DNA from 4 places in the Paraburkholderia sp. SIMBA_054 genome. Region 1 is predicted to be linked to each of the others. Evidence: riboswitches for the same ligand, from Rfam matches in the RefSeq annotation. Region 1 holds a riboswitch; each other region holds the start of a gene.

Region 1 (2,198 bases):
CCGCGAGCGCGCGGCAGCTTCTCGAGGATGGCGTTCAGACGTACTTGGGCGTCGTCGATCTTCGCGGACAGCGCATCGCGCTCCGCTTGCAGTGCGGCGCGTTCTTCGCGAGTCTGTTCGAGTTCTACGCGGGTCGCTTCGCATTCGGCGCGCGCTTGTGCGAGCTGTTCTTCGAGTGCGAGGCGCGCTTCGTTATAGCGTTGGCTGATCTCGATCAGCCGGCCGATGTTCTGTGACAGTGTTTCGAGTTCGGTGAGCATGTGCTGCGTCCTCTAAAGACATGGCATTCTAGCGCGGAATGTCGCACGCTCGGGCATTTGTCTCGTTTCAGGACGTAACAGTAGCGCTTTAACGCGGCATTATCCAGGTGTCTCGTCGCGATTCACGCATTTTTACCCTTGAAAAAGGGACTCTTTTTAACAGTCCACCGTCATCGTCCCTGCGACGACCTCGCGTTTCTTGACGCGTGTGTGCGTCACTTCTACACTTGCGGCACTTTGGTGCCCGCGCGCGGTATCGCGCCGCGCGCAGTTAAACGGGAAGCAGGGAGCGAAGTCCGCCCGGACGAGCCAACCTGCGCTGTCCTCGCAACGGTACAACGACCGCAGTTCCTGCAGGTCGACCCATGCACGCGTCGAGCCATCCATGAGAGCCGATGCCGTGCGAAGCGCCACTGCGCATGCTGCGTGGGAAGGCGGGTCGGCCAGTCGTCAGCCCGGATACCGGCCGGAGGCAAGGAGCGTGTCGCTCCTTGTACAGGCATCGGCCCACGAGGAGCGGGCCGCGCACAGGCCCACAGGACTCTTTCGATGCTCACCTCCGTGTTTGTCCACCCGGCGTATCTGCGCCAGGTGTTTCCGCGCCCGCTGTGTCCACACTTCAGATGCGCGCCGCTTGCTGCGCTCGCCGTGATTGCCTTCGCTTCAGTCCCGCTCGCTGCAAGCGCGCAGACGGCCGGCGAGGCGAACCCATCCGCCACATCCACGGATCGATCGGACAACGGCTCGACCGATACTTCGTCAAAGACAATCCCTACGACTTTGTCACCCATCGTCGTCACGGCCGACCGTCGCGCGCAGCGACTCGCCGACGCGATTCCGCAGACCACGCTGTTCGATCCGCAGGACATCGCGGACAACAGCGCGCGCGATTTGCCGGGACTGCTGCAGTTCGCGCCGGGCGCGCAGATCGTGCGCAACGGTGGGCCGGGCTCGACGTCGAGTCTGTTTCTACGCGGCGCGTCGTCGACACAGTCGCTCGTGCTGATCGACGGCGTGCGCATCGATTCGGTGAGCCAGGGCAACGCGCAGCTCGAACAGATTCCGCTCGACCAGATCGATCACGTCGAAGTGGTCAACGGCAACGTGTCGGCGCTGTACGGCTCGGGCGCGATCGGCGGCGTGGTGCAGGTATTCACGAAGGACGGCGGCAATCATCCGCCGCGTTTTCACTTTGACGTCGAGTACGGCAGCTATCACACGCAGCGCCAGGCGGCGGGCGTCGACGGCGCGCTCGACAAGGACGGCCGCACGACCTTCAGCGTCACGCTCGCGCGCGCGAAGACGGACGGCTTCTCGTCGATCGACCCGGCGCTCGCGCCCGTCAATCCGAACGCGAACGGTTACTTCAACGAGAGCGTGAGCGCGTCGCTGCGCCACAAGCTGAACGACCAGTGGGACATCGGCCTGCGCTACTTCCAGTCGAACGGCAATGACAGCTTCGACAACCCCTTCGGCCTGCCCACCGATCTCAACAATCTGCACAGCAAGGTGCAGACGGCTTCAGCCTTCGCGAACGGCAAGCTCACCGACTGGTGGACGACGCGCTTCGTTGTCGCGACGGGCAACGATCGCAGCAATACGTCGCTCAATGGCGACTACCTGTACCGCTACGATTCGGACAACCGGCAGTACACGTGGCAGAACGACTTCACGTTCGCACGTGACCAGAAGCTGCAACTGGGCTACGAGCATCTCGACCAGACACTCGACTCGAATCAGTACAGCGCGCCCGCGCGTCACGTGAACTCGGGGTTCGCGGGCTACACGGGGCGCTTCGGCAACAGCCAGATCCAGGCGAACCTGCGGCGCGACCAGTACTCGGATTTCGGCGGAGCCAACAGTTACTATCTGGGCTATGGCTACGACTTCAACGAGCACTGGAAGGTGACTGCAAGCTGGTCCGATGCGTTTCGCGCG
Region 2 (2,198 bases), on a different contig from region 1:
CGTTCATTGCCGCGTACGAGTTCTGCGAGGCCGCGCAATGTCGCGCTGTTTATACGGCCCAATGAGGGCTGGGCGCCGACATGCCAACGTTCGCCGTCGTTTTGTCGATGCCCGCCGAGCCTTCGCGATGCATCAGCCGGTTCGCGGCGCCAGCGTTCGATCGACGCGTCGCGCAGCACGTGTACGCCGCTCTCGCGTTCGGCGTGCTTGATGATGCTTTCGATGGAATGCGCGGTGAGCAGATCGCGCATGCGGGTATCGTCCCGCGCGGCGAGGTCGAGGAACGTGTGCACGAGCGCTCGCGTGAACGTTGCAAGATCCGAAGCCGCAACGGCGGCTAACGCGCTCTCATGTTCCGCAGCAACGGGCGGACATCCCGCGAGGCCGAATGCGAACAACACGTCCGAACGCGCGGGATGCGGCATCGCCGAAAACCAGATGTCGTGCGGATGATCGAGCATCATCAGACGTTCGCCGCCATCGAGCATCAGCGAAAATTTCGGCGAGAGCGCGGCGAAACGCGTGTCACTTTGCAGCAGTGTCAGCAGATCGCCAGCGAGCGCGGTTGCGTCGAATAAGGCGTTCGCATCGCGGCCCGTCGCTGGGCTGATCATTACGTTGCGCACGTCATCAGCGAATGCGTGCTCAATGTTCTGCGGGCCGAGGCCCGCGTCGAGCAGCGCCGCAATGAGCGCGTCTTCATGACCGTGCTTGACGCCGCGCAATTGCAGATTCGCGCGATTCGTAATGTCGACGATACCCGACGCGTGTTCGTCGATCGCCCCAGCGATGGCGAACGCCTGCGTTGCGCTCAACTCGCCGCCCGCCAGCTTCACGCGGCAGATGCCGCCGCCGTCGAGCGCGGGCACGATGCGCAACAGCCCCGGACAAGCCGAAGGGCGCAAGGCGGAAGCGTCGGACGAATGGAAAGCGTGGCTCAAGACATCACCGGGTTAACGTCGCGCGACGGCCCGGGCATCTCGAAGGAGAGCGGCTCGGCATCGGTACACCCCGCCCGATGTTGGCTGGCACGAACTGTTGGCCGGCAGGTGTCCTGTGTCGACCAGAGTTGACGCTTTAGCGTCTTACTCTGGTCCCATGCAAAGCTGTCGACCAGAGTTGACGCTTTAGCGTCTTACTCTGGTCCCATGCAAAGCACTCACAGGTCGTCCATGCCGGGCCTTCCCGGGTTTTCCAGTGGCGCGCGTTGGCGTGGACTCGCTGCATACAGTTGCGGGGGCAGTCACGGTCATCGCAGTGATGTGTGTTCCCTCTTAGGCCCCGAAAGGCACCGGCGAACGGGTATTATGCCTTTTTTCGAACAGCACAACGATGCCGCAGCCTTGAAACACGGCCCGCAGCAGCGTTTTCAGTACAGTAAGCAGATGAGGATCGACGCATGTCGGCGTGGCTGACCGTGGTGGGAATGGGCGATGACGGTTTTGCCGGCCTGGGGAAAACGGCGCGGCGCGCGCTGATCGACGCGTCGGTGATCTATGGCGGCGAGCGGCATCTGGCGATGCTGCCCGTGTGCCTGAACGCCACGCGCGAGCCTTGGCCGCATCCGTTCGACATCGCGCCTGTGCTCGCGCGGCGCGACACGCCCGTGTGCGTGCTGGCGAGCGGCGATCCGATGTTCTACGGCGTCGGCGCGACGCTCGCGCGCTACGTTCCCGCCGATGAATTGCGCGTGCTACCGGCTCCCTCGTCGGTGTCGCTTGCGGCGGCGCGTCTTGGCTGGGCGTTGCAGGATGTGGCGACCGTGTCGCTGGTCGGTCGGCCACTTGCCGCGCTGCAGATGCATTTGCACGATGGCGCGCGCGTGTTCGTGTTGAGCGCGGATGGCGCGACGCCTGCCGCCGTCGCCGCATGGCTCGTCGAACGTGGCTTCGGCGCGACGCGCATGAGTGTGATGGAGCATCTGGGCAGCGCGTCCGAACGCCTGATCGACGCTCGCGCGCACGACTGGTCGATCGGTGAGACGGCGTCGCTGAACGTGATCGCGCTCGACTGCCGGTGCGATACGTCGTCCGATGCGCCACGGCTCGCGTTGACACCGGGACTGCCCGACGACGCCTATCGTCACGACGGCCAGTTGACCAAGCGCGACGTGCGCGCGCTGACGCTCGGACGCCTCGCGCCCGCGCCTGGCGAACTGCTGTGGGACGTCGGCGCAGGCTGCGGGTCGATCGGTATCG
Region 3 (2,198 bases), on a different contig from region 1:
GAACCCGGCCATCTTTCCATCCACCTGCATCGTGACCTCGATGCCGTCTTCGCCCTTCAGCGTGACCGTGCGAGCACCGGCGTCGATCGCGATGATGCGCGCCTTCAGGTGGATGGGCGGCGCAGCTTCCACGAGCGTATCCGCAGCCTTGGCGAGCGAGTCCGCTGCCTGCACCGAGGTCGCCGCCAGCGCGGCTGCCAGCATGACCGACGCGATCGTTGCCAATTTCATTTTAATGTTCTCCCTAAAGGTTAATCTGCCTGTTCATGGGCAGACGCAGTCGAAAAAAGGCGGCGACCCACACCACCAATCCGAATTGAGGTGAAATTTTGTTAGTTATCCGATATTTAACACCGGAAAAAACTGACGTCTCACTTCCGGCCACTATAAATGACCACCCTTGGGCTTTACCACCAATACTGCTTGAAAACAGTTTTCGAGTTTGTCGAAACACGGCGAGAACCACCATCGGGCAGGCACGCCGGAAAACCCCGCGCCGCCCGCCCTCAGGGGCCGGTGTGCTATCGTATTGGCGCATCTGGTGCCCCGCCGGCTCGACGGCTGGCGGGGTTAAACGGGAAACAGGGAAGCGCCTTCACATTGCGGTCGCAACACGAGCGAACCACGCGAAACATGAAGCCGCCTGGCCTGTGCTGTCCCCGCAACGGTCACGCGGCGAGCGGAATGAAGCATGTTCCGCGCAGTGCGTTCAAGGCCACTGCCTGCAATCCGCAGGTGGGAAGGCGAACGCGATGAGCCGTCAGCCCGGATACCGGCCAGGTGCAAGGGGGCGAGAACCTGATCGCCATTCGCTGGAACCGCGGGAAACGGATACCAGCGCCCACGCGCGGCGCCGGCTCAAGCAGCCGTCGCGCGTCACACGCAACATCGCATGACCTGTCACACACAAGCGCCCGCCCGTGTAGCGGCGCTCTCCTTGCCATGAGCCGCGCCTGGCTGATCGGCGCCGGCCCCGGCGACGTCGAACTGCTGACGCTCAAAGCCGCGCGCACGCTCGCGCTGGCCGACGTCGTGCTGGTCGACGATCTCGTCAATCCCGAGGTCCTGCAATTCGCGCGCGACGACGCGCAGATCGTCCACGTCGGCAAGCGCGGCGGGCAGCAATCCACACCGCAACCCGAAATCGTCGCGATGATGCTCGATCATCTGCGCGCGGGCCGCAGCGTCGCGCGGCTCAAAGGCGGCGACCCGTTCGTGTTCGGCCGCGGCGGCGAAGAGCAACAGGCGTTGCAGGCCGCGGGCATCCATGTCGAAATCATCAGCGGAATCACGGCGGGCATCGCCGCGCCCGCTGCGATCGGCATTCCCGTCACACATCGCGATCACGCGCAGGGCGTGATCTTCGTCACCGGCCACGGCGCGGGCGAGCATGAAGCGGACTGGCGCGCGCTCGCCGCCACGCACATGACGCTCGTCATTTACATGGGCATGCGGCGGCTCAACGAAATCGTCGACGCGCTGCTGCGCGCCGACATGCCGCCCGACACGCCTTGCGCCGCGATCGAATCGGCCACGCGCCCCGAGCAACGCCATGTCCGCGCGACGTTGAGCGAGTTCGTGCAACGCGTCGCGCAAGCGCAGCTCGGTTCGCCGTCGATTGTCGTGATCGGCGGCGTCGCGTCGCTGGCTGCGCCCGTCGATGCCATGCTCAAGCCATGACGGCGCTGATCGCGGGCATCGGTTGCCGGCGCGGCGTATCGGCCGAACAGATCGAAGCCGCCGTGCGCGACGCGCTTGGTGGCGCGCTGCCGTTTTCGGCACTGATCGCGGTTGCCTCGATCGATACGAAAGCCGATGAGCCGGGACTCGTCGTATTCTGCGCACGGCATGCGCTGCCGCTGCGAACCTTCACGCGCGCAGCGATCGCCGCGCTCGATACACCGATCGACACATCGCCGCACGTGCGCGCGCATCTCGGCATCGACGGCGTTTGCGAGCCGTGCGCGCTGCTCGCGGCGCAAGGCGGCGAACTGCTAGTGCGCAAACAGGCGCGAGACGGCGTTACCGTCGCCATCGCGTGCGCTGCCGCACACCCTCATTCCACCGACACAACCAGAATCAAGGAACATCGATGAAGACCGATCCCGAATCGCATGCACGCATGACGCAGCGCCGCCGCGAAGGCCACGAGAAGAAGCAGGCGCAGGCCAACGTCGAAAAGGGGCTGCTGATCGTCA
Region 4 (2,198 bases), on a different contig from region 1:
GGCCGGGATTCGGTGCATCAGGTCGAAACGCTGTCCACCGTGCAGAAGATCGACCCGGCCAAACGCCTGCTCACGCTGCGCGGCGTCTACGAGACGCAGATCATCAGGGTAACGCCGGATTTCGACCTGAAGGACCTGCACGTTGGCGATACGATCCACGCGGTTTTCGTCTCGGCGACGGCTATCGAAGTCACGCCGCAAGGCGCTGTGCACTGAGTTGCGCATGTCCACGGCTGTCGCAGGGCGGCAGCCGGTGGACTTCCCCTTTCGCGAACCCCACGCAATGAGCGACGGCATGAGGCACGCCTCATGCCGTCGTCTCTCCTTGACGCTACCTGCCGGCGGGCCTAAACTCGCACGCACTCTGGTGCTCGCGCGCGCACTCTGCGCGCGCAGTTAAACGGGAAATAGCAGGCTGTGCGCACAGGCGCCGGCCAAACTATGCTGCTCCCCGCAACGGTAGGTGAAGGCATCGCGCAGACGATGCAGAGCCGGCCTCGCTGCATGTGCGTCCAATAGCGGCCCATGCAGACAATCCACTGCGCGAAAACGCTCGCGCGGGAAGGAGAGGCGGCGCTTTCATCAGCCCGGATACCGGCCCGAGAAAACGACGCCATGCTGCGGGGATGCGGCACTGCGTTCACGATTCCTCATGCGTCGCAGCGCGGTTTCGCGCCCGGATCGATCGGGCTGCGAAGCCCATGCGGCGCCGTTTTCGTCCCCGTGTATCACTTATGACCTTGCATCGCTTGCCGTAAGGACGGCGCGCGACTTCGAGGTCACTCGAACGCATTTCGAGCTACGGAGCCACCATGCAGACACAGATGCGCAAGATTCCGGTGACGATCGTCACGGGTTTTCTCGGCAGCGGCAAAACGACGTTGATGCGTCACATTCTTCAGCACGCGGGCGGCTTGCGCATCGCGGTGATCGTCAACGAGTTCGGCGAGCTTGGCATCGACGGCGAGATTCTCAAGGGCTGCGGCATCGGTTGCGATGAAAACGGCAACGAGACGGAAGGACAGTTGTACGAGCTTGCCAACGGCTGCCTGTGCTGCACCGTGCAGGAAGAGTTCTTCCCCGTGATGGAACAGCTCGTGGAGCGGCGCGGCCAGATCGATCACGTGCTGATCGAAACGTCGGGCCTCGCGCTGCCGAAGCCGCTCGTGCAGGCCTTCAACTGGCCGTCGATCAAGAACAGCTTCACCGTCGATGCCGTCGTGACGGTGGTCGACGGCCCGGCCGTCGCGAGCGGTCAGTTCGCCGAAGACCCCATTGCCGTCGATCAGCTGCGCAAGGCCGATCCGAATCTCGACCACGAATCGCCGCTGCATGAGCTGTTCGAAGACCAGTTGTCGGCCGCCGATCTCGTGATCCTCAACAAGACCGATCTGCTCGACGAAGCGCAGCAGACGAGCGTCGAAGCCGTCATTCGCGGAGAGATTCCGCCGCAGGTCAAGGTGGTGCGCGCGCACATGGGGCAGCTCGATCTGCATGCGCTGCTCGGGCTTGAATCCGCTTCGGAAGAAACGATTCATCTGCGTCACGACCATCACGGCTCCGCGGATGATCCCGAACATGCCGATCATCATCACGACGAGTTCGACTCCGTGGTCGTGTCGGCGCGCGCGCCGTCGCGCGAGGCTATGATCGCGGCGTTGCAGCGGGTCGTCGAAGGCCACACGATCTATCGCGTGAAAGGCTTTGCCGCCTTGCAGGGTGCGCCGATGCGTCTCGTGATTCAAGGCGTGGGCCGGCGCTTCGACAGCTATTTCGACCGGCGCTGGCAGGCGGGCGAACTCGATGCGTCGTCGCTGAGCCGCTTCGTGCTGATCGGCGAAGACCTCGACCAGCCTGTGCTGCAACGCGCGCTCGACGAAGCGCTGAGCGCTCAGGAACAACAGGTCTAAGGCACCAAGATGCATTTGCTGCGCACCGTCCCCGGCGGCTTCGTCGACGATACGAAGGGCGTCATCCGTATCGACCAGAAGCCCGCCGATATCGTGATTCTCAGTTCCGCCGACACGACGCTGTCGCTGCTCGCGAGCGTCGTGCCGCGTCTGGGCGACGGTTTTCCGAGCGTGCGCCTGGCGAATGTCACGTATCTGCGGCAGCCGGCTTCGGTGGACTTCTATCTCGACGATGTGTTGCAGCATGCACGCGTCGTCGTCGTCGATCACCTGGGCGGCGAGGCGTAC

The links. A riboswitch is a leader RNA that binds a small molecule or an ion and turns the genes downstream of it on or off. The one in region 1 is predicted to bind cobalamin.
Region 2: linked by a shared signal. The riboswitch ahead of cobG (precorrin-3B synthase) and the one ahead of SB822_RS47715 (TonB-dependent receptor domain-containing protein) in region 1 are both predicted to bind cobalamin.
Region 3: linked by a shared signal. The riboswitch ahead of cobA (uroporphyrinogen-III C-methyltransferase) and the one ahead of SB822_RS47715 (TonB-dependent receptor domain-containing protein) in region 1 are both predicted to bind cobalamin.
Region 4: linked by a shared signal. The riboswitch ahead of cobW (cobalamin biosynthesis protein CobW) and the one ahead of SB822_RS47715 (TonB-dependent receptor domain-containing protein) in region 1 are both predicted to bind cobalamin.

The regions. Positions count from the first base shown of each region.
Region 1 covers NZ_JAWRXV010000076.1:2,529-4,726, forward strand. Annotated here, with positions in the region: gene SB822_RS47710 (hypothetical protein) at 1-260, opposite strand, end outside; cobalamin riboswitch at 482-746, shown strand; gene SB822_RS47715 (TonB-dependent receptor domain-containing protein) at 810-2,198, shown strand, end outside.
Region 2 covers NZ_JAWRXV010000053.1:63,327-65,524, forward strand. Annotated here, with positions in the region: gene cobG (precorrin-3B synthase) at 1-941, opposite strand, end outside; cobalamin riboswitch at 1,027-1,311, opposite strand; gene cbiE (precorrin-6y C5,15-methyltransferase (decarboxylating) subunit CbiE) at 1,400-2,198, shown strand, end outside.
Region 3 covers NZ_JAWRXV010000053.1:46,135-48,332, reverse strand. Annotated here, with positions in the region: gene SB822_RS41555 (hypothetical protein) at 1-231, opposite strand, end outside; cobalamin riboswitch at 523-796, shown strand; gene cobA (uroporphyrinogen-III C-methyltransferase) at 943-1,680, shown strand; gene SB822_RS41545 (cobalamin biosynthesis protein) at 1,677-2,096, shown strand; gene cobO (cob(I)yrinic acid a,c-diamide adenosyltransferase) at 2,093-2,198, shown strand, end outside.
Region 4 covers NZ_JAWRXV010000053.1:48,468-50,665, forward strand. Annotated here, with positions in the region: gene SB822_RS41555 (hypothetical protein) at 1-216, shown strand, start outside; cobalamin riboswitch at 349-618, shown strand; gene cobW (cobalamin biosynthesis protein CobW) at 813-1,910, shown strand; gene cobN (cobaltochelatase subunit CobN) at 1,920-2,198, shown strand, end outside.